Regions from separate parts of the Priestia sp. J2 genome, predicted to be linked through region 1. Evidence: a T-box and tRNA genes for the amino acid it is inferred to sense, from the RefSeq annotation. Region 1 holds a T-box; the other holds one or more tRNA genes.

Region 1 (16,068 bases):
TTCGACGAGGAGAGCCTGAGGCTAAAATTAATGTTTGTTTCATACATCTCACCTTTGCATTTTGATTTTAAAAAAGAAGGACACACCGTTATTTTAGCAATTTCATCTCTAAATGACAATAAACAAGTGAGGCAGCATTACACTACCTCACCTGTTAAGACGTTACAAGGCTTTCATACTGCTGAAGAGCTTTTAACACGTATCGCTGAGCAAGCCAAGCGTCTTTACTGCTTTTATTGTCTTCATATGAAGATAGAGAAGCCGCAGCCTTTTGAAGGGTGCTCACCATGGTTTTAATGTCTTCATTTGACGCTTCTTTCTGAACTTTTGTCAGCTCTTTTTTCAAAGATTTGATATCGGCTACCCGCTCTCCCTCAATCGCTTTAACAGATTGATCTAAGAGATTAGCCATAAACGGCTGCGCTGTTGTTATAACCGTTTGATCTTTTTTCCCTAATTCGCTAGTGGGCTTAATTTCATAAGACTTTACATATACATCTTTACCTTGTTGTTTATACGTTTTACTAAGTGCCTTTGCTTTTTCTTCTCCAGTGGCAGCACCAACGACAAGAGAATAGGTTTTAGGTGAAAAAATCTCGCCTGCTTCGTTCTCTTCTTTCCATTTATCCATTGCTTTATTTGCAGCAGCTTTTGATGAAAAAGCACCTGCTTGCACAATGTAAAAGGAAAAAGGGTCTAAAGTAGAAGCAGCAGCTGACGTATCCTTCGATTCCTGTTCGCTTTTCTTTTCAGCTTTACCAACACTTTCAGTGGCAGACGCTGTTTGAGCAGCTTTTTCTTCTTTCGCTCGCTCACTTGTTTGTGCTTTTCCTACAGGCTGTTCGCTTCCTGTCATCATTTTCACACCAACCATACCGATGCCGCTGCCTATTCCGACTGCTAGTAATACAATCACAGCCGTTCGTTTGATCACACCGCCGTTTACTGTTTTAATCGAAACATTTTTAGGGTGTAATCGCGGCTTTTTCTTCTTTTCATTTCTTACATCTTCAATAAACACCACTTTATTTTCTTCCACATGAGAATCTTTGGATGCCGGTTCCGGAAGAACCCACGTAAATTCGTCTTTTTCCGGCGCTTGTTCTTCCTTCTCATCCTTAGATTGACCATTGATTTTAATTGAAATTTTTCGTTCCTGCTTGTCCACTGCCCCACCGCCTTTAGTTAACGTAGTCTTAGTACCGGTTGTAAGCTGAGGTAAACCGACATAAAACATACACTTTTTTCCATGCTATCATAGAAGAAAAAAAAAATAACAAGACATTTGTCGTCTTGTTACAAAAGGTTTTCGCTATTTAGTTACAGAAATTTTAACTTTGTCGAAGACTTGAAGCTCAATAAAAATAGTTGCTAACATACCAATCTATCAATTCGTTTCCATGAAAATAAGCAGCGATTGTCCCTATAAAAATAAAAGGAACGAAAGGAATTGGTACACCTATCTTTGCCTTTTTCATTAATAATGCTCCTATACTAACGGTTCCGCCTATTAATATAGCTAAAAAAAGTGATAGCAAAACAAGCTTTACTCCAAGCACAATACCAATCAAACCATACAATTTAATATCTCCTTCTCCAAGGCCTCCTCTGCTGAGAAATGCGATTAGAAAGAGGAGAAAAAATGCGATTCCTCCTCCCATTAAAGAATCACTCCACGAAGTTAATGGAATGAAAAGACGCTCAAGAAGAAAGATAGGCAAAAAGAAAAGCAGCACCTTATTTGGGACAATCATATAGGCTATATCTGAGACAACGATAATTGTTAAAAAAGAAACAAAAGTTAATATGACAATCAGTTCTAACGTCATATTCAATTTAAAAAAAGCATATACAAATAAACTTCCTGTCGAAAATTCTACGAACGGGTAGATGAAGGAGATTTTTTTGCGACACATACTACATTTTCCTGCATTTTTAATGTAGGAGACTACGGGGATTAACTGTTGTGGAGAAAGAACGTATAAACAGTGTGGACAATGAGATCTTGGAGATAAAATAGATTTTCCCTGAGGAATTCTAAGGCCTGCTACGTTATAAAATGAACCTAGAGTGATACCTAAAACGAATAGATAAAGGTAAATTATACTCATACGACTCCTTCCATTTCAGGGGTATAGAATACTAACTGTAGATTTTCTTTTGAATGGGGCAATGTATCTTTTCCTTTTAAATAGCTGCCAATAAATGGAATAATAAAAGCTGCTAGAAGACCTATTACGATAACCAGTATGATCACTTGCGTGAGAGAAAGTCCTTTATTCTCTTTTGACAGTTTATCCATTTCCACACCTCTCTTTTATTGATTAGTATCAAACAGCTCCTTCATTAATAAACTGAATCTTAATACCCATAAAAGTCATATTCTGTATGCCTCCTTCCTTAAAACACACCTTTTATAGGTAATAAGGATTATACCACTAAAAAACAAAAACAGCATAAAAAAAACGTCTGCAAAAGCAGACGTTTTTTAATAGTAAGGAGCCATAAATAAGTAGACAATTACACCTGTAAGGCTTACATAAAGCCAGATTGGCATTGTCCATCGCACAATTTTTTTATGTTTTTCAACTTGCATTGTCCAGCCCCACACAAGTGCAAACAGTGCCAGCGGAACGATAATCGCTGCTAAGAAACTGTGTGTAATCAAAATAAAGAAGTAAATGGGACGAACAATTCCTTCTCCACCAAATGTAGCTGTTTCGGTTGAGATATAGTGGAACGTTAAATATGAAACTAAAAAGAGCAGTGTAGAAGTGAATGCCGCTAAGATAAACCCTCTATGAGCATTGATGTTTTTTCTAAAGATTGAAATCAACGCTGCAACTAAAAAAATAAACGTAAAACTATTCAAAATAGCATTTAACCGTGGAAAGATAGTCAAATCAAAACTTACTTTTCCTTGATAGCCAATATTCGAAAAGAATAGCAGTAAGATAATAACATTCGCTATCACTGAAAAGGTAAGAATAATACCGGTAAAGTTTTTATTACTTTTCGGTACAATTTTTTCATTATTCTTACTCATGTTAACAATCTCCTTATTTAGTGATGTACATGTTTATTATATATCACTTACCTAGGGGGTGAAAGTGACAATACTTTGAACTTAGTGCTTCCTTATTATTTGTATCCCTTTCTTACATTATGTTAAAAGCAGCAAGAGTTCACTTGCTGCTTCTGCTCATTTGAGAAGAAAGGCCCGCACTTCTGATATAAAATACAGAGACCCTGTAATCACGACCATGTCTTGTTCACCTGTCGCCTTTTCCTTTACGTAAGCAATTGCTTTTTTCCACTCCTCGTCCATATGCTTATTACGATGAGTACTCATCTCATAAAGCTCCCCAGCTGCGCGAGCACGAGGAAAGTCAAACGACGTAAATGTAATACTTGCAGCGATTGTTTCAAGTTCTTGGACCATTCGATCAGCGCTTTTATCATTTAAGCAGCTGAAGATTAAATGAATGTTTCGATCTTCATAATGAAGGCGTAAAGTAGATAACAAGCTATCAATGCCTTCTGCATTATGAGCCCCGTCAATAATCGTTAAAGGATGCTCATTTACTATCTCAAAGCGGCCGTTCCACTTTGTATGCTGAATCCCTTTTATCATTTGCTCATTGGAGATAGAAAGCTTTTTCTTTTCTTTTAAATAACAAACGGCCATCACAGCCAAAGCTGCATTTTTAACTTGATGATAGCCAAGCATATTTAATTGCAAGTGTTCAAATGTACCATACGGCGTTTTTAACGTAAAGCCTTCTCCATTTGCTAAGGGCTCATAGTTTTCAATTTTAAATTCTTTTCCTAACACAAATAACGAAGCCTGCTTCAAATTTGCCTCTTCTGTAATGACGTCAAGCGCCTTTACTTGCTCTGCACCAGTAATAATAGGGACTTCTTTTTTAATAATCCCCGCTTTTTCTGCTGCAATTTCTTCTACCGTATCACCTAGTATCGCCATGTGATCAAATCCAATGTTTGTAATAATACTCACCATAGGATTCACAACGTTTGTTGAATCATATCGTCCCCCAAGACCTGTTTCAAACACAACATAGTCAACTGAATCATGATAGCCGAAATAAAGAAAAGCCATGATTGTAATCACTTCAAATTCCGTTGCTGACCCTAAGTCCGTATGTTCTAGTCGCTCCACTACAGGCTTTACTTCCTGAACAAGAGCGGTCATTGCTTCATTTGAAATAGGCTGTCCATTCACGCTAATCCGCTCATTAAATGTTTCGATATAAGGGGAAGTAAACGTTCCAACTTTATACCCTGCTTCTTCTAACATATTTCGCAAATACGAAACAGTAGAACCTTTACCATTCGTCCCAGCAACGTGAATAGCATTTATATTTTGCTGCGGAAAATCAAGCTGCTCTAGCATCCATTCCATTCGTTCTAACCCCGGCTTGATTCCAAAGCGAAGTCTGTTATGAATCCAATCAAGCGCTTCTTCATATGTCGTTATCATCTTTTATTCACCTTTCTTTTCCATCGCTATTATTATGTAAAGAAAAAGCGTCGCTATACAAGCCACGCTTTTTCTGTTGGTTTATTAACCCATTGATTATCCGCGTAATTCAGCAATACGAGACTGAACAGCTTCACGTTTTTCAACGTAATCTTGCTCTTTTGCACGCTCTTCTTCTACTACTTTAGCAGGCGCTTTTGCAATAAAGCCTTGGTTGTTTAATTTCTTTTGTACACGTTCTACTTCTTTGTTTAACTTATCGTATTCTTTTTCTAAACGGGCGATTTCTTCTTCGATATTAATTAAACCTTCAAGAGGTAAAATTAATTCTGCGCCTGTTACAACAGCAGTCATCGCTTTTTCATCTAATGAAACATCGGTTGAAATTACAAGCTCACTTGGATTACAGAAACGTTCTACATACGCACGATTCTTTTCAAGCTGACTTTGAATATTTTCATCTTTAGCTTTAATAAATAATTTTACTTGTTTGCTCATCGGCGTGTTCACTTCAGCACGAATGTTACGAACAGCACGGATAATATCTACAAGTAAACGCATATCGTTAGCAGCTTCTTTATCCGAAAGCTCAGCGCGTACTTCCGGCCATTTAGCTACTGTAATTGATTCACCTTCATGCGGCAAGCTTTGCCAAATTTCTTCAGTAATAAACGGCATGAATGGATGTAAAAGTCGCATTGTGTTATCAAGTACATAAGCTAAAATTGAGCGAGTGGTCTTTTTAGCTGCTTCATCTTCTCCGTAAAGAGGAAGTTTAGCCATTTCAATGTACCAATCGCAGAAGTCATCCCAAATAAAGTTATAAAGAATGCGTCCAACTTCACCAAATTCATATTTGTCAGCTAATTTTGTTACGTGCTCAATCGTTTCATTTAAGCGCGTTAAAATCCATTTATCCGCAACTGACTTTTCGCCTGATAAATCAAGCTCTTCAAATGTGATGCCGTCCATGTTCATTAATGCGAAACGAGAAGCATTCCAAATTTTATTTGCAAAGTTCCATGTCGCTTCGACTTTTTCAAAGCTAAAGCGTAAATCTTGTCCCGGTGAGCTTCCTGTAGATAAGAAATAGCGAAGAGAATCTGCACCGTATTTCTCGATTACTTCCATTGGATCTACGCCGTTACCAAGTGATTTACTCATTTTACGACCTTCAGCATCTCGTACAAGACCGTGAATAAGTACATCGTCAAACGGACGTTTACCCGTAAATTCAAGACCTTGGAAAATCATACGAGATACCCAGAAGAAAATAATGTCGTAGCCCGTTACAAGCACATTTGTTGGGTAGTAGCGTTTGAAATCAGCTGCATCCAAATCCGGCCAGCCCATTGTTGAGAACGGCCATAGCGCTGAACTGAACCATGTGTCTAATACATCTGAATCCTGTTCCCAGTTTTCGATATCTGCTGGAGCCTCATGATCTACGTATACTTCTCCAGTTTCTTTATGATACCAAGCTGGAATGCGGTGTCCCCACCAAAGCTGACGCGAAATACACCAGTCGCGAATATTTTCCATCCAGTGTAAGTATGTCTTTTCAAAACGATCAGGCACAAAGTTTACTTTTTCTTCTTGTTTTTGAAGATCTACTGCTTTATCTGCTAACGGCTGCATTTTTACAAACCACTGAGTTGATAAATAAGGTTCAACAACGGCACCGCTTCGTTCACTGTGACCTACTGAATGCATGTGGTCTTCAATGTCGAACAATACGCCGTCTTCTTGAAGGTCTTTAACAATTTGCTTACGGCAAGCAAAACGATCCATTCCTTCATATTTACCTGCTTTGTCATTCATCGTACCGTCTTGATTCATCACTAAAATACGCTCTAAATTATGACGGTTTCCAATTTCAAAATCGTTCGGGTCATGAGCAGGCGTAATTTTTACTGCACCAGAACCGAATTCCATATCTACATAATCATCGCCTACGATTGGAATTTCACGACCTACAATCGGAAGGACAACCTTTTTGCCGATTAAGTGCTTATAGCGATCATCTTCAGGGTGAACAGCTACAGCCGTATCTCCTAGCATTGTTTCAGGACGAGTTGTTGCGATTTCAATATGTCCAGAACCATCTGCCAACGGATAGCGCATATGATAAAACGCACCTTGTACATCTTTGTAAATAACCTCGATGTCTGAAAGAGCTGTTTTTGTAGCTGGATCCCAGTTAATAATATATTCTCCGCGATAGATTAACCCTTTTTTGTAAAGCGTTACGAATACTTCGCGCACTGCTTTAGAAAGGCCTTCATCAAGCGTGAAGCGCTCGCGTGAATAGTCTAAGCCAAGTCCTAGCTTCGACCACTGCTGGCGAATAAAGCTTGCATATTCTTCTTTCCATTTCCACGTTTCGGCTACAAAATTTTCGCGGCCTAGATCGTAGCGGCTTTTCCCTTCGCTGCGAAGCTTTTCTTCTACTTTTGCCTGCGTTGCAATCCCCGCATGGTCCATGCCGGGAAGCCATAAAACGTCATAGCCTTGCATGCGCTTCATACGCGTTAAGATGTCTTGTAACGTTGTATCCCAAGCGTGGCCTAAATGCAGCTTGCCCGTTACGTTTGGGGGTGGAATTACAATTGTATATGGCTCTTTTTCAGGGTCATTTGTTGCTTCAAAAAACTTCCCGTCTAACCAATACTGATAACGATTTTCTTCAACGGCTTTTGGATCATACTTCGTTGGAAGAGTCACTTCTTTTTCAGACATAATGTATACCTCCATAATATAAAGTTTCAGTCTTTAGAAACTGTGTAAAGCTTTTATAAACATAAAAAAACTCCTTTCCTAATAAAAGGACGAAAGGAGTTGATTTCGCGGTACCACCTTTTTTTATAGACGTATCCCGTTTGATAAGCCTATACACTTCATTTCATAACGGTTGATTAACCGGCTTTTTCTACTGAGCTATGCAGCTGTTCAAAAAAGCTACTCATAGGCGACATTCCGAGTGCACATTCTTAAGAAATCTCACAGCAGCTGATTTCTCTCTCTGAAAGACGAACATCCCGTACTCTTCCTATTCACTGTATTTATGTATGAATTTCTCTTAATTATACTATATGAAAAAATGTTGAATCGTCAATAATCTTCTCCATTTTTTTATGATTATATTCATAATTTTTTTGTTCTGCTCTTTATTTTTTCATTCACTCGCTAATTTTGGAAATAAAATGAAAAGTCCGCTCAAAAAAATGGCACCATTTCTTTCTTTTTTCATATACTTACTTTAACCTGGGCACGTGGATTGAAAGGGGCATGTACAAATGAAGAAACGAATAAATGTAAATTCGTATCAGCTGCAGCGGTGGCTCAAAACAGCAGGAGCGGCTTGTGGACAGTTTATTGTTCCTTTAACAATTTTTCAAGGTATACGTACACTATTTTTCCCCACAACCTTTGATGTACTGTTGTTGGCACTGCTTGCCATACTAGCGGTTGCTTTATATTCGGACTGGATTTAAAAACCCAAGCGCTATTCGTTCGCTTGGGCTTGTGCAGCTGCTTCCGCTGCCATTTTTTTTTGCTGATCTACTTCAAATATTTTAATATTGAGCTGTTCAATGTTTTTCGTCAGCCAGTATGCTCGAATAAATGACTGCATATGTTCAAGCTCCGTTTTACTTTCTTTATGCTGCCTATATTGAACGATACACTGATACAAGGGTTCTGGAAACGCTAAATAACTGTGCAAAAGCAGTCTTTCCTCTTCTCTGAGAGCAAAATGTTTTTCATACGTACTAAACCACTCATAGCTGTCATAGGTAGTTACTGGGTACGTGCGAAGAGTACGGAAATAAAATGAGACCAAATCATAAATCGGTGAAGCATCTTTTGCATGTTCAAAGTTAATAAAAAAACCATTTCCCCGTTCGTCATAGATAAAATGTTTAGCCGATAGCTTTCCATGAGACGTAACCAGCCGGATCTTTTCCTTTTCTTCCATTTCATCGTTCCACTGATCGAGCTTTCCAAAACCAAACTCAAGCGCTCTTGTCATTTCATAATAAAATGTACAGTAATGCAATTCAAACGGGGACATATACACTTTCTTCTCGCATTCTACTACGTACTGCTTCAGCTCTTCCTGACGTTTTTCCCACGTTTCTTTCATCGATGTATAATGATTTTCTATATCTTCTTTTTTTACTTCTACTTCCTGCGCCGAAGCACCGTGAAGCTTAGCAAGCTCTTGAAATAATTTATGATATCGAATATCACGCTCTTCGGTTGGGTTATTTGGGAGCCACGGCATTAAGTAATACGAGCCGCTTTCATCTGAAACAATGGGCTGAGAACGCTTCGTTTGATAAATAGGGACAAAGCCCATCCACCCTTTTTGATACACGTTCTGCAACTTTTGAATGAAGTTCTGATTTCGCTCTTGATGATTCGCCATTTCTTTAAGCGCAAATACGCCAGTTTTTGTATAGACTTTTTTTACTTTTCCGTAGTCTTCGATAAAGTCAACATCTAAGTCATATTCTTTTAACAATACTTTGTAGTCTGCTACTGTCCGCTGCATCTATATTCTCCTTCCTCGTAAAAAATAAAGAAAACAGTTAAGACATTATATGCGTCAAAACTGTTTTCTTTCCGACTTTAACGAACGGGAATATTTAAGATGCTTCCTTCTTCCAGCTCATATTCATCTCCTAAATTATTCACTCGTAAAATGTTTTGTACATTCGTATTATAGCGGTTTGCTATCGTATCAAGCGAATCTCCGTCTTGAACAATACAAAGCTTCCACGTTGAAAAAGCTTCTTCTTCCCGCGAAAAGAGCTTTGTTAAATAAAGGGCGTTTTCATTTCGGCCGCTTTCATTTTCTTCTTTCCGAAATTCAACAATAATCTTTTCCTTTTCTTGCTCAGCCTCTTGTTGAACGTCAGCATACGTATTTAATTCACTAGCTTGCGATTCTTCGAAGCTTTCTTGCTCTTGACGAAGCTGAAAGAGCTCAATCACGTTGTCTTCTCTTTCTTCCTCGATTGGTGCCTCTTTTTTCACTTCGACTTCAAATGGTTCATATGCTTCCTCTTCATATTCCACGACCGGCTCAGCACGAGATTCTTTTTTAAATACAGATGAAAAATAACTAGGAGGCTTTTCTGAATGATCTTCTTCAATAGCCTCTGCCTCTAAAAGTGCGGGAGCTTCACGATAGCTTACGTCAAACTCTTGCTCCTCTTGTTTCTCTTCTTCTTGAGCAAAGTTTTCAGTATATACCTCTTCAGCATCGTCTGCTTCTTCATAGGAGACGATGTGCTGTTCTTCCGCAAACTCTTCCTCTTCTTCTCGTTCTTGTTCTTCATGCTGTTCCCCGTACAATCCTGTGATGGACAAGTCAGCCATTAGCTGCAGCTGATTTGTGCCTGGTAATTCATAATCAAATAAATCAATAGATACATATACATCTTCAATACTTTGAATACGATTTTTAGGAATGGTAATATCAACAGGAAATTGATGTGATAATTCAGCCGTTCCGTCTTCACGGACAGAGATAGATTGCACTTGATTCTCATTTGTATATTCGCGTAACGAGTGCTCTCCCTCGTACGTTTCGTATTCACCTGTTAATTGTAATGCTCCTCGAATAGACACATATTGGTCATATTCTTGAATAGATACTTGAGGCTCTAAGGAGATAGACAAAAGTTGTGAGACTTCCTGTCCTTTTTGAAACCATACTGATTCTTCTACGGAAAAACGCAGACATGATAAATTATCCTGCGACAAATTGTTCTCCCCCTTCCAACACCCGCCAGGTAATAGCGCGGTCATTAAAGATGTATGAACAAATAAATTAAAATATGTCTTGAAAACTAAAAAAGCTTACGGAATCCTCCGTAAGCTTCTTTATAAAAGTTATTTCTATTTAGCTGTTTATCCACGCAACTTTGAAAAAGCTTTTTCAGCTGCTGCAATTGTATGTTCAATGTCTGCATCTGTATGAGAAGTTGATAAAAACATTCCTTCGAATTGAGAAGGAGGTAAAAACACGCCTTCATTAGCCATTTCACGATAGTAAGCTGCAAAATAATCTAAATTCGATGTTTTCGCTGTTTCGTAATTTATGACCTGTTCGTTTGTGAAGAAGAAACCGATCATTGAACCAGCTCGGTTTACGGTAAACGGCACATCATATTTTTCAGCTGCTGCCATCAATCCTTCTTCTAAGCGATCTGCTTTACGAATGAACTCATCGTAGGATTGAGGTGTCAGCTGTGTTAATGTCTCGTATCCAGCTGTCATCGCAAGCGGATTACCTGATAATGTACCTGCTTGATAAATCGGGCCGCTTGGTGCAACTCGCTCCATAATTTCAGCTTTACCACCGTAAGCACCTACTGGTAAACCACCACCGATTACTTTTCCTAAGCAAGTTAAGTCAGGCGTAATGTTGTAGTAGCCCTGTGCACAGTTGTACGCTACGCGGAACCCTGTCATTACTTCATCAAAAATGAGCAGTGAGCCATATTCTGATGTGATATCACGAAGCCCTTGTAAGAAACCGGGCTGAGGTGGTACCACACCCATATTTCCTGCTACCGGTTCAACGATTACTCCGGCAATGTCATCTCCGAATTCTTTAAAAGCATATTGTACGCTTTCTAAATCATTGTACGGCACTGTAATCGTGTTTTTAGCGATTCCTTCAGGCACTCCCGGGCTATCTGGTAGGCCTAACGTTGCAACGCCTGAGCCAGCTTTAATGAGAAGAGAGTCACCGTGTCCATGGTAACAGCCTTCAAATTTTAAAATTTTGTTGCGGCCCGTATAGCCACGCGCTAAACGCAGTGCGCTCATCGTTGCTTCCGTACCTGAACTCACCATACGGACGATTTCGATTGAAGGAACGCGCTCAATCACAACTTTAGCGAGCTCATTTTCAATTAATGTTGGTGCACCAAAGCTTGTACCAGATTCCGTTACTTTTTTTACTGCTTCAACTACTTGATCGTTGGAATGTCCGTGAATTAAAGGTCCCCATGATAAGACGTAGTCAATATATTTGTTGCCGTCAATATCGTAAATCGTAGCGCCTTTTCCTCGTTCCATAAAAATAGGATCCATATCTACTGATTTAAATGCACGAACAGGACTGTTTACTCCACCCGGCATTAGTTGCTGCGCTTCTAAAAAAGCTGCTTTTGACTTTTCATAACTTCTCATGTGTAAGCCTCCTTAATTACTTGTCAGATAACCAGCGTGCTGCGTCTTTAGCATGATACGTTACAATTAAATCCGCTCCTGCACGCTTCATGCTAATTAATTTTTCAAGAACAATCTCTTTTTCATTTACCCAGCCGTTTTGAGCTGCCGCTTTAATCATTGAATACTCACCGCTCACATTATAAGCCACTACAGGTAAATTAAACGTATTTTTCACATCGCGCATAATATCTAAATATGATAGAGCTGGTTTTACAATTAAGAAATCTGCTCCTTCTTCGACATCAGATTCCGCTTCTCGAAGTGCCTCTAAGCGATTAGCTGGGTCCATTTGATATGTTTTACGGTCTCCAAATTGAGGAGAAGAATGCGCTGCATCACGGAATGGTCCGTAAAAAGCAGATGCATATTTAACAGCATAAGACATCACCGGCACATCTTCAAATCCAGCTTCGTCTAGACCGTGGCGAATAGCTGCCACGAAACCGTCCATCATGTTTGAAGGCGCAATAATATCCGCTCCTGCTTTAGCTTGACTAACCGCTGTACGCGCTAATAAGTCAAGGCTAGGATCGTTTAAGATTTTTCCGTCTTCAATTACACCACAGTGGCCATGATCTGTGTATTGACACAAGCATGTATCTGCGATAACAACAAAATCTGGAAAATTTTCTTTAATTTGACGAATACCTTTTTGGACAATTCCGTGGTCATGGTATGCCTGTGAGCCGACCGCATCTTTTTCAGCGGGAACACCAAATACCATAGCTGACTTGATTCCTAAATCGACTAACTCTTGGATTTCATCATTCAAGTAGTCTAAAGAAATTTGATCCACACCTGGCATTGATTTTACAGCATTTCTTTTTTGTTCACCTTCTACAATAAAAATAGGATATATAAAGTCTTCCGGATGTAAATGTGTTTCACGTACAAGCGCACGCATATTTACAGAATTACGAAGACGACGATGACGTGTAAATTGTAAATCTTTCATGTTAAAATCCTCCTTTATTATTCAAAACAACTAACCAACATATCTATCATACCATTTATTGTGTATGTGTTAGGAACAAGATGCTTAATTCCATATTCGCTCGCTGTCTGACTCGTAATAGGACCGATGCAAACAACTTTGGTTTCATTTATAAGCTCAAGCCAATTCGGAATATCTTTAACTGACTCGACAAAAAATCTCACTGTAGAAGAACTTGTAAAAGTAATGGCATCAATTCCTGTTTCTAAATGTTGCTTAACCAAGCGTTCAGAGCCTTGATTTCGAATGGTCTGATATACAACTAAATCCGTTACCTCACACTCTTTTAACCCATCTTTTAAAACAGAGCGGGCTAATTGTCCTCGTACAAGGAGAACTCGCTCGTGATGTAACACATTTGCTTTTAACGACTCAAGAAGTGATTCGGCAACGTATTCTTTTGGAACAAGTTGCACGTTAACATCGTATTCTTCCAGCAATTTTGCGGTTTTTTCTCCAACCGCAGCCACTTTTAATCTTTTTAAAGCACTCCGACTGATATTTAACTCTTTTAGCCATTCAAAGAAAAAAGAAATGCCGTTTTGACTTGTAAAAACAATCCAATCAAAACAGTCAATCGACAGCAGGACATCTTCCACTTCTTTTTCATTGTTAGAACGTGCAAACGTGAGGACTGGTAAGCTTAAAGGTATGCCTCCAAGCTTTTTAATCTGTGCTGCAAATGAATGAGCCTGCTTCGCTTCTCTTGTAATCAAAACTTTTTTCAAAAAAAGAGGAGCCTCATGACTCATTATTTGTCCAGCTCCTCTTTTACGCGGTCAATTAAAAGCTTAGCTCCTTGAGATGTTAAGCGACTAGCAGCTTCTGAACCGATAGCAACGGGGTCTTTTCCCGTAATGTGCTCTTTATAAATCGTTTTGCCATCAGGAGATGCGACTAGCGACGTTAGCTCAATATTTCCACCGTCTACTATACGCCCATATCCCGCAATCGGCACTTGGCATCCGCCTTCCATCTCTTTTAAAAATACGCGTTCAGCTCTAACAGCACGAGCCGTTTCATCATGATTTAGAGTTTGAAGAAGCGATAATAATTCATCGTCATTTTCTCGGCATTCGATAGCTAAAGCTCCTTGTCCTACAGCAGGAACACTTATTTCCGGCTCTAGGTACTGAGTGACCGTATCTCTCGACCAGCCCATACGAGATAGTCCTGCAGCGGCCAAGATAATCGCATCGTAATCTTCATTTTTTAATTTCTCTAGGCGTGTATCGATATTTCCTCGAATCCATTTAATTTCGATATCTGAACGCATAGATAGAAGCTGTGCCCCTCGACGCAAGCTGCTTGTCCCAATCACAGCACCGCTTGGCAGCTCCTCAAATCGCTCACCATTTTTTGAAATAAGCGCATCACGGTGATCTTCTCGTAAAGGAATACATCCAATCGTTAATCCTTCTGGCAAAACAGCCGGCATATCTTTCATACTATGAACGGCCATATCAATTTCTTTATCTAACATGGCTTGTTCAATTTCTTTTACAAAAAGACCTTTACCGCCTACTTTGGACAGCGTTACATTTAAAATTTTGTCCCCTTTTGTCACCATTTCTTTAATTTCAAACTCAAAAGGAAGACCTTGTTTTTTTAACTGTTCAATGACCCACTTGGTCTGTGTTAACGCAAGTTTGCTTCGACGAGAGCCGACAATAATTTTTCGCATGTTGTCCTCCTAATTACGAACCCCAAAAGTGAAAATTCGATAAACTGCCAAATAAAAAGAAATTAATAAGTAAGACTAAGAACAATCCAATATTCCACATCGCGATTGCCTTTCCTTGAATACCTCTACGCAGTCTAGCATACAAGTAAGCGCTGTATGCAACAAACATTAAAAATGAACCTAACACTTTTGTATCGTACCAATGAAAATCTACGTATTTAATATAAGCCCATATGATTCCTAAGATTAACGAAAGCAATAACAGCGGTACACCAATTAAAATTAATACATAGGACATGTAATCTAGCTTTGTTAAATCTTCAATTCTTAGCAAGCGCTTGCCCCATTTCTTCTTTTTCAATAAATTATACTGAACAAGATACAGAGCAGAAAAAACAAAAGAAACTGAAAAAGCGCCGTAAGATAAAATAGCCATGGTAATATGGATGATTAATAATTCTGACACAAGGCGCTCCGACTGGACAGCTGTGTATGTTTCAAGTGGAGCAAACGTATGAATAGCCATAATTAAGAAACCAATCACATTTGTAAAAAACACCATAAAATCAACGCGGAACAGGCGATTAATCACAAGTGAAAGAGTAATTAACACCCACGCGTAAAAATACAGCCCTTCAGAAACAGTAAGAATAGGAAACCTTCCCGTCTCAAACATTCGTAAAATTAAAAAGGCTGTTTGCAAAACCCATACAATAGAAAGTAACCAGAAGGCTATCGAGTTTGCCTTCCGGTTATTTTGTACAAAATCAATAAAATATAATAAAACGCTCACCGCGTATAAAATCACAATCAATTCATAGATTCTGGTTAATTCCATATCAACCATTATTCAATCCTCACTTAAGACTGATAAGCTACTGAATGAGACGTAATCGATGTATGAAGCTGCTCTTCTTTTTCTTTTTGCAAAGCAACTTCCTGTTCAATATTAAAAATCTTCATGAACAGCTCTAAAGACTCTTCAGCATGTTTCTCTCCAGCCAATTCTTTCGCGTGTAAAATTGGATCGCGAAGAAGTTGATTAATTATACTTTTTGTATGTTTATTTAACACTTTGCGCTCACGCTCAGATAAATCTGGGAGCTTACGATCAATGCTTTTCATCGTTTCAGCTTGAATGGTAAGTGCTTTTTGACGAAGTGCAGAAATAACAGGTACAACGCCTAATGTACCAAGCCAAGACTTGAAAGCAACAATTTCAGCTTCAAGCATAATTTCAATTTCATCCGCAGCTTTTTGACGCTCTTGCAAATTAGATTCTACAATCCCGTTTAAATCGTCGATATCGTATAAAAAGACCGTCTCTAGCTCATCTAGTTCTGGATCTAAGTCACGCGGAACGGCGATGTCTACCATAAACAATGGACGACCTTTACGCGTACGCTCTGCTTCACTCATCATTCGTTTCGTTACTACATAGTCATTAGCTCCTGTTGAACTAATTAAAATATCTGCTTCGCTTAAAGCATGTTGAAGATCAGCAAATGGTTTGGCTTCTCCAGAAAAACGGTTTGCTAGCTCCTGTGCCTTTTCAAATGTTCGATTCACTACCGTTACTTTTTTAGCTCCGCTGCCATATAAATTCTGCACGGCCAGCTGACCCATTTTTCCCGCACC
Region 2 (16,068 bases), 1.3 Mb from region 1:
AATCTAATTTTTTCATCTTTTTAAACATATCTTTTTCTGCTTGAGTGGCTTTTTCTAGCGGTTTTTTCGTATATTCCTCTTCTTTTTCATCAATCGAAACCAATTCTGTGTCATTCTTTACATAACTTCGGATATTGCGAGCACCGAAATAGCCGTTTACATCTTTCAAAATAGGCTTGTTTTCTTTTTGATCATAAAGAGTATATGAATTCTCTTCTTTAACGATAGCATAGTGATTTCCTGCGAGCAGAGCCACAGCTTCTTTTTCGCTTTTTCCAAAAGTAGACATGAGAAACAGAACGATTAAGATGATAAAGAAAAGGGCTGTTGCGCCAATGAAAAATAATAATAAGCCTCTGCTAAATTTACTTTGTTTTTCTTCCACAGTAGACAAACCTCCTGATTCGATAATTTTATTATAGCAAGTAAATGTAATGAGCGCCTAAAGAGATATGTGACGAGTTTATGAACTCAGGCGGATGAACAAAAAAGGTTTTTAGCGGCTCTCATCGAATTTAGTATAAAGAGAGACAACAACTTGAAAAGGAGAGAGAGACATGACAGCGAAAAAAATCCCAACGAGCAAAGAAGTAGCAAAGGCAACATTTAATTTGCTGGAAGAGCGTGGCGTAACAGTTTTGGATATTGCTGAAATTGTGTATGATTTACAGCTTCCTTATCATCCAGCTCTAACCATTCAGGAATGCGCTGAAAGCGTAGAGAGAGTACTGCAAAAGCGAGAAATTCAGCATGCCCTTCTAGTTGGAATCGAACTTGATAAGTTAGCTGAGCAAAATAAATTATCAGAACCTCTTCAAAGTATTGTAGAACAAGACGAAGGGTTGTTTGGCGTTGACGAAACGATTGCTTTAGGTGCCGTTTTAACCTATGGCAGTATCGCTGTTACGACCTTTGGCTATTTAGATAAAGTAAAAGTAGGTATTATTGAAAAGCTGGACTGTAAAAAAGAAAAAGGAGTTAATACCTTTTTAGATGATTTGGTAGCGAGCGTAGCTTCTAGTGCGGCAAGTCGTTTGGCTCACCGTCAGCGTGATGAACAAGAACAGCTGCAAGAAGGCAATCCGGCTACGTAATAAACTTCTTTTAGTATGTATATAAGCTGCGTAAATTAACGCGTTAAAATGATTTAGTCTTTTATTTGAATAACGGAGGCTAGGCACGTAGGAGATACGTGCCTAGCCTGCGTTAATGGAACGATTTATGGCTGTAGTGAAGTAGTCATAAGATAGCTTAAGTTTTCCAGTCCAAGACTTTCATAAAAAGCACGTGCTTTTTCGTTAAATGCCCATACGGTAAGCTGGAGGTCATTTGCTCCTTTTTGTACAGCCCACTGTTTCGTAGCAGAAAAAAGACCTTTTCCTACCCCATAATTTTGAAAGCCTTTTTTTACACCAAAATATTGGATGTATGCTGTGTAGGAAAGCGGAGCTAACGTGGTGGGAGGGTTATATTTTAATTCAACAACAGACGCTCCAATAATTTGATTTCGATATTGAGCTACAAGAATATCAATGGTTGCATAATAAAGGGTAGCTTGATATTGTTCTGGAGATAAAACAGCCATTTGGTTATCAAACATAGAAGGGAGCGCATTTGCGTGGAGTTCTAGTGATTCCCCTAATATTTTATTTACTTCTGTATAATCATCTAGTTTTGCAGTGCGATAGATAATATCCATACACACTTCACCTACTTTTTAAAAGTTGTGCTTTATCATATGTAGCAACTTAGAAAATGTTAAATGAGAATGAAAACCTGAAAATTTTAAGTGAAGAACCGCACTAAACAGAGCATATATTTTATGCTCTGTTTGATGTTGTAGTTGAAGAATATATAAGGGCGAAACATTAAATTCTAGTTTCAGCAATAGCATCGCGTACTTTTTCAAGCGAGTGTTTAGAGGTGTCTTTATTCGCAATCATTACATTAACATACAAAGCATCAATGAGGCTTAGCTGTCCAATTCTCGAGGCGAGAGCTTCAGATCGATATTCGGTTTCTTCTGAACTTGTATAAAGAGAAACGTCAACGTTTTGACTTAATGGAGATTTAGGAAAACCCGTGATCCCAATCGTTTTGGCGCCGTTCGCTTTTGCTGTATTTAAAATGTTCATCGTGTCTTTATTTGTTCCAGAATGAGAAATCACTACCGCTACATCTTGTTTCGTCAATTGAGAAGCGGACATAAGCTGGAAATGGGAATCGATAAATGCAAACGTTTTAATTCCTGTTCGCACAAATTTATGAAAAGCATCCATAGCTACGACTGAAGAGCCTCCCGTGCCATAAAATTGAACTTTATCGGCCTTCATTAAAAGTTTGACGGCTTTTTCAATAGCATTGCCCTCTAGTATTTGTAATGTATTCTCAAGCGTTCGCACGTTGGAGCGAAAGATTTTTTCAGCGATCGTTTTTTCATTATCCGTTTCAGCAATTTCCTCGTGAATCTGCTGAATAGGCGTCATAATTTCAGCAGCCAGCGCTATTTTCATCGCCTGATAGCCCTTGAAGCCAATTCGTTTACAAAAGCGAAAGACTGTTGCATCAGCTACATTTAAATCGTCTGCTACTTCGTTAATGGTACTGTGAATAATTTGTTCCGGCTGTTCTAAAATATAATTTGCAATTTTTTTCTCTTTTTCACTGAATCTAGCATAGTGAGAACGAATTTTTCCTAAACAATTTTGCGTCATAACTGATGTTCCTTTCCACGAATTTAGTAGTAAAAAGAGTATAGCACAAAAATATGTGTGAAAAAAATTTTCTTGTAAACGATTGCAAAATGAAAAATAATTCGTATAATGGAGGTAATGTGAAATTTTTTTTCAAAGGGAGTTTATAAAATGAAAATTGGATTAATCGGTTTAGGAAAAATGGGATATAATTTATCATTAAATTTAATGGACAACCATCATGAAGTTGTAGCTTATGATGTGAATAAAGAAGCGGTAGAAAAACTTTCAAATGAAGGAGCAGCTGGTGCCTTTACTATTGAAGAGCTAGTCAACGAACTTCCCCCTTCACCTAAAGTTGTATGGGTTATGGTTCCGGCTGGAGAAGTAACGGAAAATGTGATTACAGAACTAAAAGACCTTCTGTCAGAAGGAGATATTGTAATAGATGGAGGAAACTCTAATTATAAAGAATCTGTTCGACGTGCTCAGGATCTTCAGGAAAAAGGTATTTACTTCTTTGATGTAGGGACAAGCGGCGGAATGGAAGGTGCAAGAAACGGAGCGTGTACAATGATTGGCGGAGATGCAGAAGCATTCCGTACAATTGAACCAATTTTTAGTGATATTTGCGTAGAAAATGGATTTATGTACGCAGGCAAAAGCGGAAGCGGTCACTTTTTAAAAATGGTTCATAATGGTGTAGAATATGGAATGATGCAATCCATTGCTGAAGGATTTGAAGTTCTGGAAAAAAGTCAGTTTGATTTCGACTATGAAGCCGTAGCGCGCGTTTGGAATAACGGATCTGTCGTTCGCTCTTGGTTAATGGAACTAACGGAAAATGCGTTTTCAAAAGATCCTAAACTAGATAGTATTAAAGGAGTCATGCAGTCTTCTGGTGAAGGGAAATGGACCGTAGAGACTGCCCTTGATCTTCAAACGGCAACTCCTGTTATTGCTTTATCGCTAATGATGCGCTATCGTTCATTAGAGGAAGATACATTTACAGGAAAAGTTGTAGCAGCACTTCGAAATGAATTCGGCGGTCACGGTGTTGTAAATAAGTAAAGTAGTAAAGTAGGGGGACAGCAGCATGAGCAAAAAATATGCAATAGGTGTAGATATCGGAACAACGAGTACAAAGTCTGTATTATTTTCAGTAGACGGTACAGTCATTGCTAACCATGGGATTGAGTATCCACTATACTCGCCTACGCCCGCGATGGCTGAGCAAGATCCTGAAGAAATTTTTCAAGCAGTTGTACGTACCATTCAAACGGTTGTAAAAACAAGCGATGTAAAACCTGAGGATATTTTATGCGTTTCATTCAGCTCAGCTATGCACAGTGTTATTGCCGTTGATCAGCAGGGAAAGCCGCTGACAAAATGTATTACGTGGGCCGATAATAGAAGTGCAGAATGGACGGAAAAAATTAAAAATGAATACAACGGCCATGAGATTTATTTACGTACAGGCACGCCTATTCACCCGATGTCGCCACTTTCCAAGCTAACATGGCTTTCTAATGAACAGCCTGAATTAGTGAAGGGAACACATAAGTTTATTTCAATTAAAGAATATGTATTCTTTAAGTTGTTTAACGAATATGTGATCGACTATTCGATTGCATCAGCAACAGGTTTATTTAATCTGAAAAATCTTGCGTGGGATGAAGAAGCATTAAAAGTAGCAGGTGTGACGACAGATCAGCTATCCACTCCTGTTTCAACTATGCATCAAGTGAAAGGGCTAAACACAGAGCTTGCAGTTGAGATGCACTTACTGCCGGATACGCCCTTTATTGTAGGTGCAAGCGATGGCGTATTATCAAACTTAGGTGTAAATGCGATTGAACCAGGCGTTGTTGCAGTAACAATTGGGACAAGCGGAGCTATTCGAGCAGTCACTGACAAGCCAGTAGTCGATCCTAAAGGTCGTATTTTCTGTTATGCGTTGACAGAAGACCACTGGGTAATTGGCGGCCCTGTAAATAACGGAGGCATGATTTTTAGATGGGCTCGTGATCAATTTGGAGCGTCGGAAGTCGAAACAGCTAAACGTCTTGGAAAAGATCCATATGAAGTATTAACGGATATTGCGGCTTTAGTGAAACCTGGAGCAGACGGCTTATTGTTTCATCCATACCTGTCAGGAGAGCGTGCGCCGCTTTGGGATGCAAATGCTAAAGGTTCGTTCTTTGGCCTAGGTTTGCATCATAAAAAAGAACATATGATTCGCGCCGTATTAGAAGGCGTTATTTTTAACTTGTATACGGTATTATTAGCACTTGAAGAGTTAATTGGAGAACCTACAAAAATTCAGGCAACAGGCGGATTTGCACGTTCCGCACTTTGGCGCCAAATGATGGCAGATATTTTTAACCAAGAAGTATCCGTGCCGGAAAGCTTTGAAAGTTCATGTCTAGGAGCAGTTATTCTTGGCTTATATAGCCTTGGCGAAGTCGACTCATTAAACGTTGTTTCCGATATGGTTGGAGCGACTAATCATCATTATCCAATCAAAGAAAACAGTGAAGTATATAAAGAGTTAACGACTATCTATATTCGTTTGGCTCGTTTATTTAAAGAAGAATACGAAAGCATTACGGCTTTTCAAAAAAAATACGTACATTAAGTTCAAAAATCATCGCTTGAAGCTTTCAGGCGATGATTTTTTGTGTGTTAGGTTATCTAACAACCAAAAGAGTTAACACTACACAATATATAAAAGTTCCCTCAAATAATGTTACAATTTGTCCAGTGTATCCCTGTTTCGCATTAAATATAATAAGGAATAACGTTAGTATTGATCACATACTAGAAGGAATCGTCACAAACGCCTTTATATTTCAGAAAATTCAAATAAAATTTGTTTTTTGAAATGAACTTATTTTATGAAAAGGGGTTTTATGGATGAAAACACAAATCGAGCAAGATGGAATTGTGACGCTCACAGATGAGACGCACAATCAGCTGAGCGGCAGCGATCTTTGGAATGAAGATTTACGTCCTACTACGATGAAAGAACATTCTTGGAAAGGAGTTAACTTTGCCACGCTTTGGATTGGGATGTGTCTGTGTATTCCAGCTTACACAATGGCGAGCGGAATGATGACGCTTGGAATGAACTGGTGGCAGGCAATTGGTACAATCTTTTTAGGAAATGTAATTGTTCTTATTCCTATTTTGCTTAATTCTCACGCTGGAACCAAGTTTGGCATTCCTTATCCGGTATTTGCCCGCCTGTGGTTTGGAGATAAAGGAGCACATATCCCAGCACTGGCTAGGGCTATTGTGGCTGCTGGATGGTTTGGAATTAATACATGGATTGGAACGGAAGCAATTGATACACTGCTAAGCGCTTCATTTTCATCTTGGAATGGTTTAGCTGGTCATACAGCCATTGTATTTGCTCTCTTTTGGCTTTTAAATGTAGGAGTGGCGTATAAAGGACCGCAAGCAATTAAAGTGTTAGGAGCGATTGCTGCTCCGGTTATTGGTATTTCAGCTATTATTCTTTTTATATGGGCTTATACAAACTCAGGAGGGTGGGGGCCCATTTTATCTACACCTTCTAAATTTACATCCACCGGAGAATTTCTAGCTGTATTTTTTCCTGCTTTAACCGGAGTCATTGCATTTTGGGCGACGCTCGCTTTGAACATTCCGGATTTTTGTCGATATGCTAGAAGCCAGAAATCCCAAATGGTTGCGCAAACCTTCTCTTTGCCATTGACAATGAGTATTTTTTCATTTATTGGAATTGCTGTTACCTCGGCAACCATCGTTATATTCGGAGAAGCTATTTGGGATCCAGTGGCGTTAGTAGCTAAATTCCCTCCGTTTATCATTTTCTTAGGAACAATCGTTATCGTGCTTTCTTCTTTAACGATTAATGTGGGAGCAAATATTGTGGCGCCGGCCCGTGCAATTGAGAATCTGAATCCAAAGAAAATCACGTTTGCGATGGGAGCGCTAGTAACCGGTATCTTTGCTATTTTGCTTCAGCCATGGTACATCATGTCTAATTTCGGGAATTATATCTTTGGATGGCTTGGAACATACGGAGCGCTGCTTGGTCCTATAGACGGGATCGCCATTGCTGACTACTGGCTTGTAAGAAGGAGACAGATGGCATTAAAGGATTTATACGAGGTAAACGGTCGCTATAGTTATTCAACTGGTTTTAATAAAAACGGTATTTATGCATTAGTAATTGGCGTGGCCATACCTGTTTTAGGCTTACTGATTCCTGGACTGCGCTTTTTATGGGATAATGCCTGGACATTTGGTCTATTCATTTCTATCATCGCCTATACGTATCTCATGAGAGGAGATAAAAGTGTATTAGCGCCGGGAGAATATGAAGAAATAACGTTAAAAACAAGCGAAAAACCAATTATCGACAGTCAAACCGCTGATCCCACCATCACTAAATAAATAAGATAAATCCAATCATTAACATGATTGGATTTTTTTGTGCGTTGAAACTCTATGGAAGAAAATTGATAAAATTTTTTTGAGTTTTTTTATTGATTTAAGAATTTTTTTTTCATATAATTTAAGTAATAAAAAGATGAAATCGTTTTCTGATTTAATTAATGTAAACGATTTCGATAATTAAAACGTATTTTTTAAAAAATTAACAGGTTTAGAGCTTTTTTGCTACATAAAGAAAGCGTTTACTTAAAGGGAAGGTGGAAAGCAAGATGGATGCATACTTATTAGCTATTACGGTTGTCGCAATTGTTATTGTTATTGTAGGTGTTTCAGTTTTTAAATGGCATGCGTTTATCAGTTTAACGGTTGCGAGTTTGTTTTTAGCAATTGCTTCTGGGTTATCAATGGATAAAATTGTTGCCGCTTACGAAACGGGAGTGGGCGGTGTTTTAGGACACTTAGTAGGAATTTTAGCACTGGGAACAATTTTAGGTAAGCTGATGGCTGATTCAGGCGCTGGCATGCAGGTAGCGGATTATTTTGTAAGAATATTCGGTGTGAAAAGATTGCCTTGGGCAATGCTAGTAGCAGGTTTCATTATTGGTATTCCTGTTTTCTTCGAAGTAGGAATTTTAATCTTACTGCCTTTAGTTATTTCGATTCATAAAACAACAAAACAAAATATATTATTGATTGCTCTGCCAGTTATTGCAGGATTATCAATTGTTCATGGTCTGGTTCCTCCTCATCCGGGAGCGATGGCAGCTATTAGTATTTACGGAGCAAATACGGGGAAAGTGCTTTTATACGCGTTAATCATTTCAATTCCAGCAGCAGTTATCGCTGGACCAGTTTTTGCAAAATGGGTTAACAAACGAGTAATTCCAGAAGGAGAGCCGGATTTAATTCGTATCACGACAACATCTAAAGATCTTCCTGGTACAGGCGTTTCATTCTTTGTTATTTTACTTCCTGTTTTATTAATGGTTTTAGCAGCAATAGTGCCTATTATTAACGGTTTGCCAAGCGGCTTAGTGAAGTTTGTAGAATTAATAGGAAGTCCATTAATTGCACTTTTAATTTCTTGTTTTGCAGCGTTTTACCTGCTTGGAAAACGTCAAGGTATGACAAAAGATGTGATTAAAAAACTAACGGAAGAATGTTTGCTTCCTGTAGGATCTATTGTCTTGATTATTGGTGCAGGCGGTGGCTTCAAACAAGTATTAATCGATAGTGGAGTAGGTACAACGATTGGTCAAATGTCTGAACATCTATCTCTATCACCACTTGTACTTGCATTTTTAATTGCTGGATTAATTCGTATCGCTACAGGTTCAGCAACAGTTGCATTAACAACAGCGGCGGGTATTGTTTCACCGATCATTGAGCACATGTCTGGTGTTAATTTAGAACTTCTGGTTATCGTTACGGGCGCGGGTTCACTAATGTTCTCTCACGTTAATGATGCTGGATTCTGGATGGTGAAGGAGTATTTAGGATTAACAGTAAAAGAAACGTTCAAAACATGGACTGTTCTGGAAACGCTTCTATCCTTTATTGCTTTTGCAGGAGCACTTATTCTAAATGCAATAATCTAAAAATAAGACTCTTTTACTCTATGTAAAAGAGTCTTATTTTTTTATGAAAGAAAAGAATTTACTAGAAAAATAATCAAAATATTTTATTTATTCGTTAAATTATGGCAAAATGGAAATAGAAGAACAATAGCTTCTAAGAAGGGAATGACAGAGAGTGAGTAATCAACTAGTATTTTTCACAAACTTTTCAGAAGGAAAATTAGATTCAGACGTTTCTTGGTATTGTCCACCAGCTCAATTTCAAATTGATACGGAAACGAATCGATTAGTGATTAAAACAGACGCTAAAACAGATTTTTGGCAGCGTACTCATTATGGCTTTGAAGCGGACAATGGACACTTTCTTTACCGTGAAGTAGAAGGCGACTTTGAAATCATGACAAAGGTGCATACATATCCAGTTAATCGCTACGATCAAGCAGGTCTCATGATTCGTGTATCAAAAGATACGTGGATCAAAACATCAGTTGAATACAATCCCGATGGCCCTAACCAATTAGGAGCAGTCGTAACCAACCAGGGCTTCTCAGATTGGTCCAGTCAAAATTTTACTCAAAACAAATCAGCGCTTTATTTTAAAATTCAGCGCAAAAATGATGATTACACCGTTTGTTATTCAAGTGATGGAGATTCCTGGACTCAGCTCCGACTCGCTCACTTATTGCACTCATCCAAAGAACCTGTTCAAGTTGGGATTTACGCTTGTAGTCCTCAAGGAGAAGGATATGAGGCCCAATTTGATTTTATAAAAGTAGAAAAGCTTTAAACGAAAACCACGATTTAGTCACAGTTAAATCGTGGTTTTTATTTAGAGAGCACATTATCTAAAGGCTGTGTGGCAGCAGTGGGTGTCGATTGATTGTGTAAAGCAATTTTTTGTTTGAAATAGCTGATGACAAACCCTGTAATCGCAATGGACATAAAAGAGAAAATTCCTTTTGAAAATCCAATTGAATACATGCTCGACAGCACGACGAGGAAATCAAATGAAAAATTCACTTTTCCAGGATCCCAACCGAATTTTCGCTGCGCGAATAACGCTAGAATATTAGCACCCCCAAGAGAAGCTCCGTTCATAAATAAAATGGATAAGCCAAGACCGGCAATTAGTCCGCCCGTAACAGCACCCATCAGGCTGGGAAGTGTAAAAGCAGGAAGCAAGTGATCGAGTGAAGTGAGAAGTGATAGCAAAGACACTGATCCTATAGTTGTGACGGTAAATTTCCATCCCATTTGAAAGAAGGAAAAGAGATAAAAAGGAATATTAATGAGAAAAAAAATCACCGCAAACGACAAAGGAAGGGCATATGATAAGCTAAGAGACAGACCAGCTGTTCCCCCCGTCACTACGTGAGAGTGCCGCAAGATAAGAACACCAATACTTGCAATCGTACATCCAAGAATAATCCATAAAACTTTTTTCATAAATAAACCCCTTTGTTTGTTTTTTCGGAATTTTCATTTTCAATTATCTACTTTAATGATAGGATATTAAATAAAGAAAACACATGTATAAATGAAGGAAATAATACTTGTTCTGTTATCAACTTGAATAAAGATTTTATTTATTATATTCATTTTGAAAGGAAAGGTTTGTATGGATCAAATCGATGTACAATTATTGTCTATTTTGCAAAGAGACGGGCGTATGACGATTAGTGATTTATCAAAAAAGCTGGCTCTTAGCCGTCCAAGCGTATCAGAAAGGCTGCAGCGCCTTCAGGAACGAGGAGTGATACAGCGTTTCAGCGCTACGGTGTCTCCGAAAGCTTTAGGGAGAGATACACAGCTGTTTATTCAAGTAAGCGAATTAAAAAGAAAACCAGAGGAATTTGAAGACTTTATTGAGCAAAATGAAGATGTGCTTGAATGTCATCGCGTAACGGGACCGGTTTCTTATTTTATCAAAGCAGCCGTGTCTGGAATGGATGGACTTAGAATGCTCGTGGATGAACTGATTCCTTATGGAAATGTGAATACCTCAATTATTTTAAAGTCGCCTGTAGAAAACAGGATGATTACTCCTATACAAAAACCGACCCCATAAGAGGCCGGTTTTTTGTGTAAGGACATATTAATAAAACCCTTTAATAATATAAAAATGATTTTGCAAAATATCAGGAACTTCTTCTTCTGAAACGTTTCTTTTCGTCTTTTTTCCGCTGTCTGTTACAGTTAGTGTTTCACCAGAGAGGGTAATTCGCCCTGTAGGTGTTGCGATCGTAACAAGGCGTTTGTGTACAAACGGAGAATCAGCTGACGTTTGATTGAACTCACACATGGGAGTAAAGTCTGTCAGTTTCTTAGGAAGCGTAGACACACGGTACAGCGTTTTCCATACATCATCTTCCCATCGCTGCAAATCATACATATGCTCAGCAACGTTTGTCATACGATAAGAGCCGCTTACATCTCTTACTACTTCGCCATTTAAAGGCATTGGCTTGCGAACAGAATCTCCAAATCCAACGTCTACGATATAAGACTGATTTTTAACTGTCACAAGGTTTGTAGCGTGACTTCCTTCAATGGTCCACGTGCCATCGGGTTTTTTGACGGTAGCTGAAACGTACGAGACTTCATAACCGCTTTCTTTTAACAGCCAGCCAAATAAACCGTTTAATTCGTAGCAAAATCCTCCGCGCAAATTTACAATTACTTTTTGAAAGATCCGTTCTAAATCAATGATAATAGGAGTTTGAGACAAAACGTCTAAGTTCTCAAACGGAACATGAAGCATATGCTTGTTCTGTAAAGCAGCTAAGTTTTCATACGTTGGACTATCCGGTTTCTTAGCTAAAAACCGACTAAAATAATAATTAATATTCATCAAATACACCTCTTAGTGAATCATTTCTCTTTGTCTTTAAGCTTAGCAGAATATTCATGTAACAGCGTTTTTTTAATGGTTTCTTTGGAAGCAAATTCTTTCAATCTCAGCTTTTTGTTCTTTACTGACTTCTCTTAAAGGATTAGTGGCTAGAAAACATAGTGGACAGACAAAATCAAAATAAAATTCAGCGTGTGCTTTCATCCCGTCATGCTCCTTTATGGCATGTTTTTAGTTTATCAAAAGTAAAGACGGTTCTTCCAACTTGGGGACTGTGGAAAAATAGTTGACAAAATTGGATAACTCTTTCTATAATATAGTCAATACATATCACGAGCGATTAGTTCAGTGGGAGAATACATCCTTGACAGGGATGGGGTCGGGGGTTCGAATCCCTCATCGCTCATACCAAAGCCGTTTTCTTATTAATAAGAGAGCGGCTTTTCTCTTTGGCTTAACAAACCAATGCTATATTAAATCTTGAGCGCGCATAGAAGAATTAAAGTATAATGAAACATAGTGCATCAGGTCATGATAAAGATAATCACTAATTTAAAATAAATGAGGGTACAAAATGAATCAAAGAAGTTTTAGTCAATATGGTCTTAGTGACAAGGTAGCTAAGGCGCTTTCTAGCCTGCAATACAATCATCCTACGGAAGTACAAAGTAAGGTGCTTCCCATTGCGCTAGAAGAAAGAGATGTGGTCGTGAAGTCTCAAACAGGAAGTGGAAAAACGGCTTCCTTCGGCATTCCACTGTGTGAATTAGTTAACTGGGAAGAAAATAAGCCCCAAGCCTTAGTGTTAACACCTACACGAGAGCTGGCTGCGCAGGTAAAAGAAGATATTACAAATATCGGCCGTTTTAAGCGAATTAAAGCAGCAGCTGTTTACGGAAAATCACCGTTTGCAAAGCAAAAAGTAGAATTAAAGCAAAAAACACATATTGTTGTAGGTACGCCTGGACGAGTGCTTGATCATATAGAAAAAGAAACGCTGGCATTAGAGAAAATTCGTTATTTGGTTATTGATGAAGCAGATGAAATGCTAAATATGGGTTTTATTGACCAAGTGGAAGCGATTATTCAACATCTTCCTAGTGAGCGTGTAACGATGCTTTTCTCGGCTACGCTTCCGGAAGATATTGAAGAACTGTCTCGCAAATATATGAAGAAGCCGGTTGATGTTGAAATCAAAGCGAACGGATTAACAACAAGCACGATTGACCATTCTGTTATAACAGTACAAAATGAACGTAAATTTGAACTGCTGAAAGACGTAACTACAGTAGAAAATCCGGACAGCTGCATCATTTTTTGCCGCACGCAAGAGCAGGTAAATACGCTGTTAGATGATTTAGATGATCTTGGATATCCTTGTGATAAAATTCATGGGGCAATGGTGCAAGAAGACCGTTTTGAGGTTATGAATGATTTCAAAAAAGGGAAATTCCGCTATTTAGTAGCAACAGATGTAGCTGCGAGAGGAATTGATATTGATAATATCACGCACGTTATTAACTATGACCTTCCGTTGGAAAAAGAAAGCTACGTTCACCGTACGGGAAGAACGGGACGTGCCGGTAAAAAAGGGAAGGCTATCACATTTGTAACGCCTTATGAAGAGAGAATGCTATCGGAAATTGAAGAATATATTGGTTTTTCGATTCCAGTATCTACTCCTCCTTCTAAAGAAGAAGTACAGCAGGCAGCATTCGCTTTTAATGAAAAAATTAATGAGCGTCCAGAAGTTAAAAAAGATAAAAGCGAGTCATTAAATAAAGACATTATGAAGCTGTATTTTAACGGAGGAAAGAAAAAGAAAATTCGAGCGGTCGATTTTGTAGGAACAATCGCAAAATTAGACGGAGTAACCGCAGACGATATTGGAATTATTACGATTCAAGAAAATGTCTCGTATGTAGAGATTCTGAATGGAAAAGGTCTCAAAGTGTTGCAAGCAATGAAAAACAAAACAATTAAAGGAAAGAAATTAAAAGTTCATAAAGCGATTAAATAATAAAGGGAAGTCCATCTTTTTAAAGATGGGCTTTATTTATACAGCCAATAAAGGAGTTGAGAGTATGAAGTACATAAAAGAAGCGTGTGTAGAAGGGTATGAGCAGGCAAAAAAAGCGGAAAAGCTAGGAGCAGACCGCATTGAATTGTGTGACAATCTCAGTCAAGGAGGCACTACGCCAAGTTACGGCACCATTCAACATGCAAGTGAACATCTTGATACAGATATCAACGTGATTATTCGCCCAAGAAGCGGGAACTTTGTATATTCGGAAGCAGAATTTCAAATTATGAAAAAAGACGTTAAAGCATGTAAAGACCTTGGAGTAAACGGAGTAGTATTCGGCATATTAACAGAAAAAAATGAAATCGATCACGGACGCACTAAAGAATTAATAGCAGAAGCTCGTCCTTTAAGCGTTACGTTTCATATGGCATTTGATGAGATTAATGATAAATACAAAGCCATTGATATACTTAGTGAAATGGGAGCAGACCGCATTTTGACCAAAGGTGGGAAAGGGTCTGCTTTGCAAAACTTGCAGGTGATCCGAGAACTGATCACATACGCCAATGACCGTCTTATTATTTTGCCCGGCGGAGGAATTCATGAAGGCAACGCAGATCGGGTTATAAAAGACACACAGGCGACTGAATTACACGGAACAAAAATTGTAGGAGATTTATCGGGTTAAATAAAAAGAGGCTGGGACAAAAGTATGTTAGTCAAAGTGAAAAACGAACCACTAATCAACATGTTTGATTGGTGGTTCGTTTTTTTGTGATGGTAAATATAGTTTTATGTGTTTCGTTCCTTCTAGCAGGTGATTGGAGGGCAAGGCGAAGACTCCTGCGGGAACAGCGGAATAGATGAGACCCCGCAGGAGCACAAGCGACGAGGAGGCTCAGCGCCCGCCCGCGGAAAGCGAAGCCTTGTACGGAAATCAACTGCGGTGTCATAAGCAGTCCAGCTCATCTATCTCACTTGTTCATCTTTAGGTTGGATTCATTTCGTTATGTCTCAACCTCTTTTATTTTGATGTGTTTTCTTTTGCTGCTAAGCCGCTCGTCATTTTGGTACGCTGAAAGAAAAACGAACCTACGACGAGTAAAGCAATTAAAAGAGTTAAAAAGAACTGCGAACGCAATGAATCAATAAATGCCATGGCAATAAAGATACTAGTGATGGCAAGGATTGTAGCGTAAGTTAAGTAAGGAAACAACCACATTTTAATTTTTAATGCTTCAGGGTTTTCTTTTTCATATTTTTTTCTCATTTTAATTTGTGAAAATGCAATAACGAGGTACACAAGAAGGGCTACGCCGCCTGATGCATTCACTAAGAACAAAAAGATTTTATCTGGCGAAATATAGTTAAAGATGACGCTGATGTACGAAATAACTGTACATGCTAATATCGCGCTAACCGGTACGCCTTTTTTATTTAATTTTGAAAAGCTTTTTGGCGCATTACCATTTTGAGACATGGAAAACAGCATACGAGAGCTTGTATACAAACCAGAATTCAGACAAGAAAGGACAGCTGTTAAAATAATAAAGTTCATAATTTGAGCGGCGGCCGGTATGTTTACTAATTCAAGAATAGAGACAAATGGGCTTTTCATTAGGCTTGATGAATTCCACGGAAGAACGGTTACTAAAATAAAAATAGATCCTAAATAGAAAAATAAAATACGATAAATAACGGTATTGGTCGCAATGGTAATGGCTTTTTCAGGTTGAGAAGATTCACCTGCCGCGGTTGCAACAATTTCTGTTCCCATAAAGGAGAACATGACAAGGGCGATTCCTAAAAATACAGAGCTAATTCCATTCGGTAAAAAGCCGCCTTTATGCAAAAGATTGGAAGTGCCGGGAGAATCAATTCCTGGAATGAATCCACAAATAATAGCAATACCTAAAAGTAAAAAAAGAACGATACTGACAACTTTAATGAGAGAAAACCAATATTCAAATTCTCCGAAAGATTTAACAGAGTACAGATTGGTCATCGTTAATAAAAAAGTAAGAGTCAGACTAACTCCCCAAGACGGTAAAGACGGGAACCAGTATTGAATAATATTTGCACCTGCAATGGCTTCAACAGCAATAACGATAACCCAGAAAAACCAGTAGAGCCAGCCAATTGTGTAGCCGGCCCAAGGGCCTAATGCCTCTTTTGCATAAGTGGAAAACGAACCGCTGGAAGGATTTGCAGTAGACATTTCTCCAAGCATTCGCATGACTAAAATAACGAGTAAACCAGCAAATGCGTACGAAAAAATAGAGCCGGGTCCAGCGGTGTTAATGAGTGATCCGCTTCCAATAAACAATCCAGCGCCAATAATTCCTCCAAGAGAAATCATGGTGATATGCCGGATCTTTAACTCTTTTTTTAACTGTGGCTGTGGATGGCTGTTCATTTGTAACCTCCTATATAACCTGAATTTTTAGTTAATACGGAGAATTATAGTATGTTATAGGG

The links. The T-box of region 1 lies ahead of LJY09_RS23145 (valine--tRNA ligase). A T-box ahead of a tRNA ligase gene usually reads a tRNA of that ligase, here a tRNA-Val.
Region 2: it encodes a tRNA-Val, which carries the amino acid that the T-box ahead of LJY09_RS23145 (valine--tRNA ligase) is inferred to sense. The anticodon was not compared.

The regions. Positions count from the first base shown of each region.
Region 1 covers NZ_CP086208.1:4,456,939-4,473,006, forward strand. Annotated here, with positions in the region: gene LJY09_RS23115 (Maf family protein) at 1-43, opposite strand, end outside; gene LJY09_RS23120 (SPOR domain-containing protein) at 155-1,237, opposite strand; gene LJY09_RS23125 (prepilin peptidase) at 1,356-2,111, opposite strand; gene LJY09_RS23130 (hypothetical protein) at 2,108-2,302, opposite strand; gene LJY09_RS23135 (DUF420 domain-containing protein) at 2,489-3,046, opposite strand; gene LJY09_RS23140 (bifunctional folylpolyglutamate synthase/dihydrofolate synthase) at 3,203-4,501, opposite strand; gene LJY09_RS23145 (valine--tRNA ligase) at 4,598-7,240, opposite strand; T-box leader at 7,323-7,567, opposite strand; gene LJY09_RS23150 (hypothetical protein) at 7,798-7,995, shown strand; gene ysxE (spore coat protein YsxE) at 8,007-9,056, opposite strand; gene spoVID (stage VI sporulation protein D) at 9,134-10,273, opposite strand; gene hemL (glutamate-1-semialdehyde 2,1-aminomutase) at 10,421-11,710, opposite strand; gene hemB (porphobilinogen synthase) at 11,727-12,707, opposite strand; gene LJY09_RS23175 (uroporphyrinogen-III synthase) at 12,725-13,498, opposite strand; gene hemC (hydroxymethylbilane synthase) at 13,498-14,430, opposite strand; gene LJY09_RS23185 (cytochrome C assembly family protein) at 14,444-15,277, opposite strand; gene hemA (glutamyl-tRNA reductase) at 15,292-16,068, opposite strand, start outside.
Region 2 covers NZ_CP086208.1:726,604-742,671, forward strand. Annotated here, with positions in the region: gene LJY09_RS03835 (hypothetical protein) at 1-385, opposite strand, end outside; gene LJY09_RS03840 (phosphatidylglycerophosphatase A family protein) at 558-1,094, shown strand; gene LJY09_RS03845 (GNAT family N-acetyltransferase) at 1,220-1,699, opposite strand; gene LJY09_RS03850 (MurR/RpiR family transcriptional regulator) at 1,869-2,714, opposite strand; gene gnd (phosphogluconate dehydrogenase (NAD(+)-dependent, decarboxylating)) at 2,865-3,764, shown strand; gene gntK (gluconokinase) at 3,790-5,331, shown strand; gene LJY09_RS03865 (NCS1 family nucleobase:cation symporter-1) at 5,610-7,136, shown strand; gene LJY09_RS03870 (GntT/GntP/DsdX family permease) at 7,406-8,734, shown strand; gene LJY09_RS03875 (DUF1349 domain-containing protein) at 8,889-9,500, shown strand; gene LJY09_RS03880 (YitT family protein) at 9,539-10,159, opposite strand; gene LJY09_RS03885 (Lrp/AsnC family transcriptional regulator) at 10,332-10,781, shown strand; gene LJY09_RS03890 (arylamine N-acetyltransferase family protein) at 10,809-11,564, opposite strand; tRNA gene LJY09_RS03895 (tRNA-Val) at 11,899-11,970, shown strand; gene LJY09_RS03900 (DEAD/DEAH box helicase) at 12,139-13,584, shown strand; gene LJY09_RS03905 (copper homeostasis protein CutC) at 13,649-14,278, shown strand; gene LJY09_RS03910 (hypothetical protein) at 14,408-14,545, shown strand; gene LJY09_RS03915 (amino acid permease) at 14,615-16,006, opposite strand.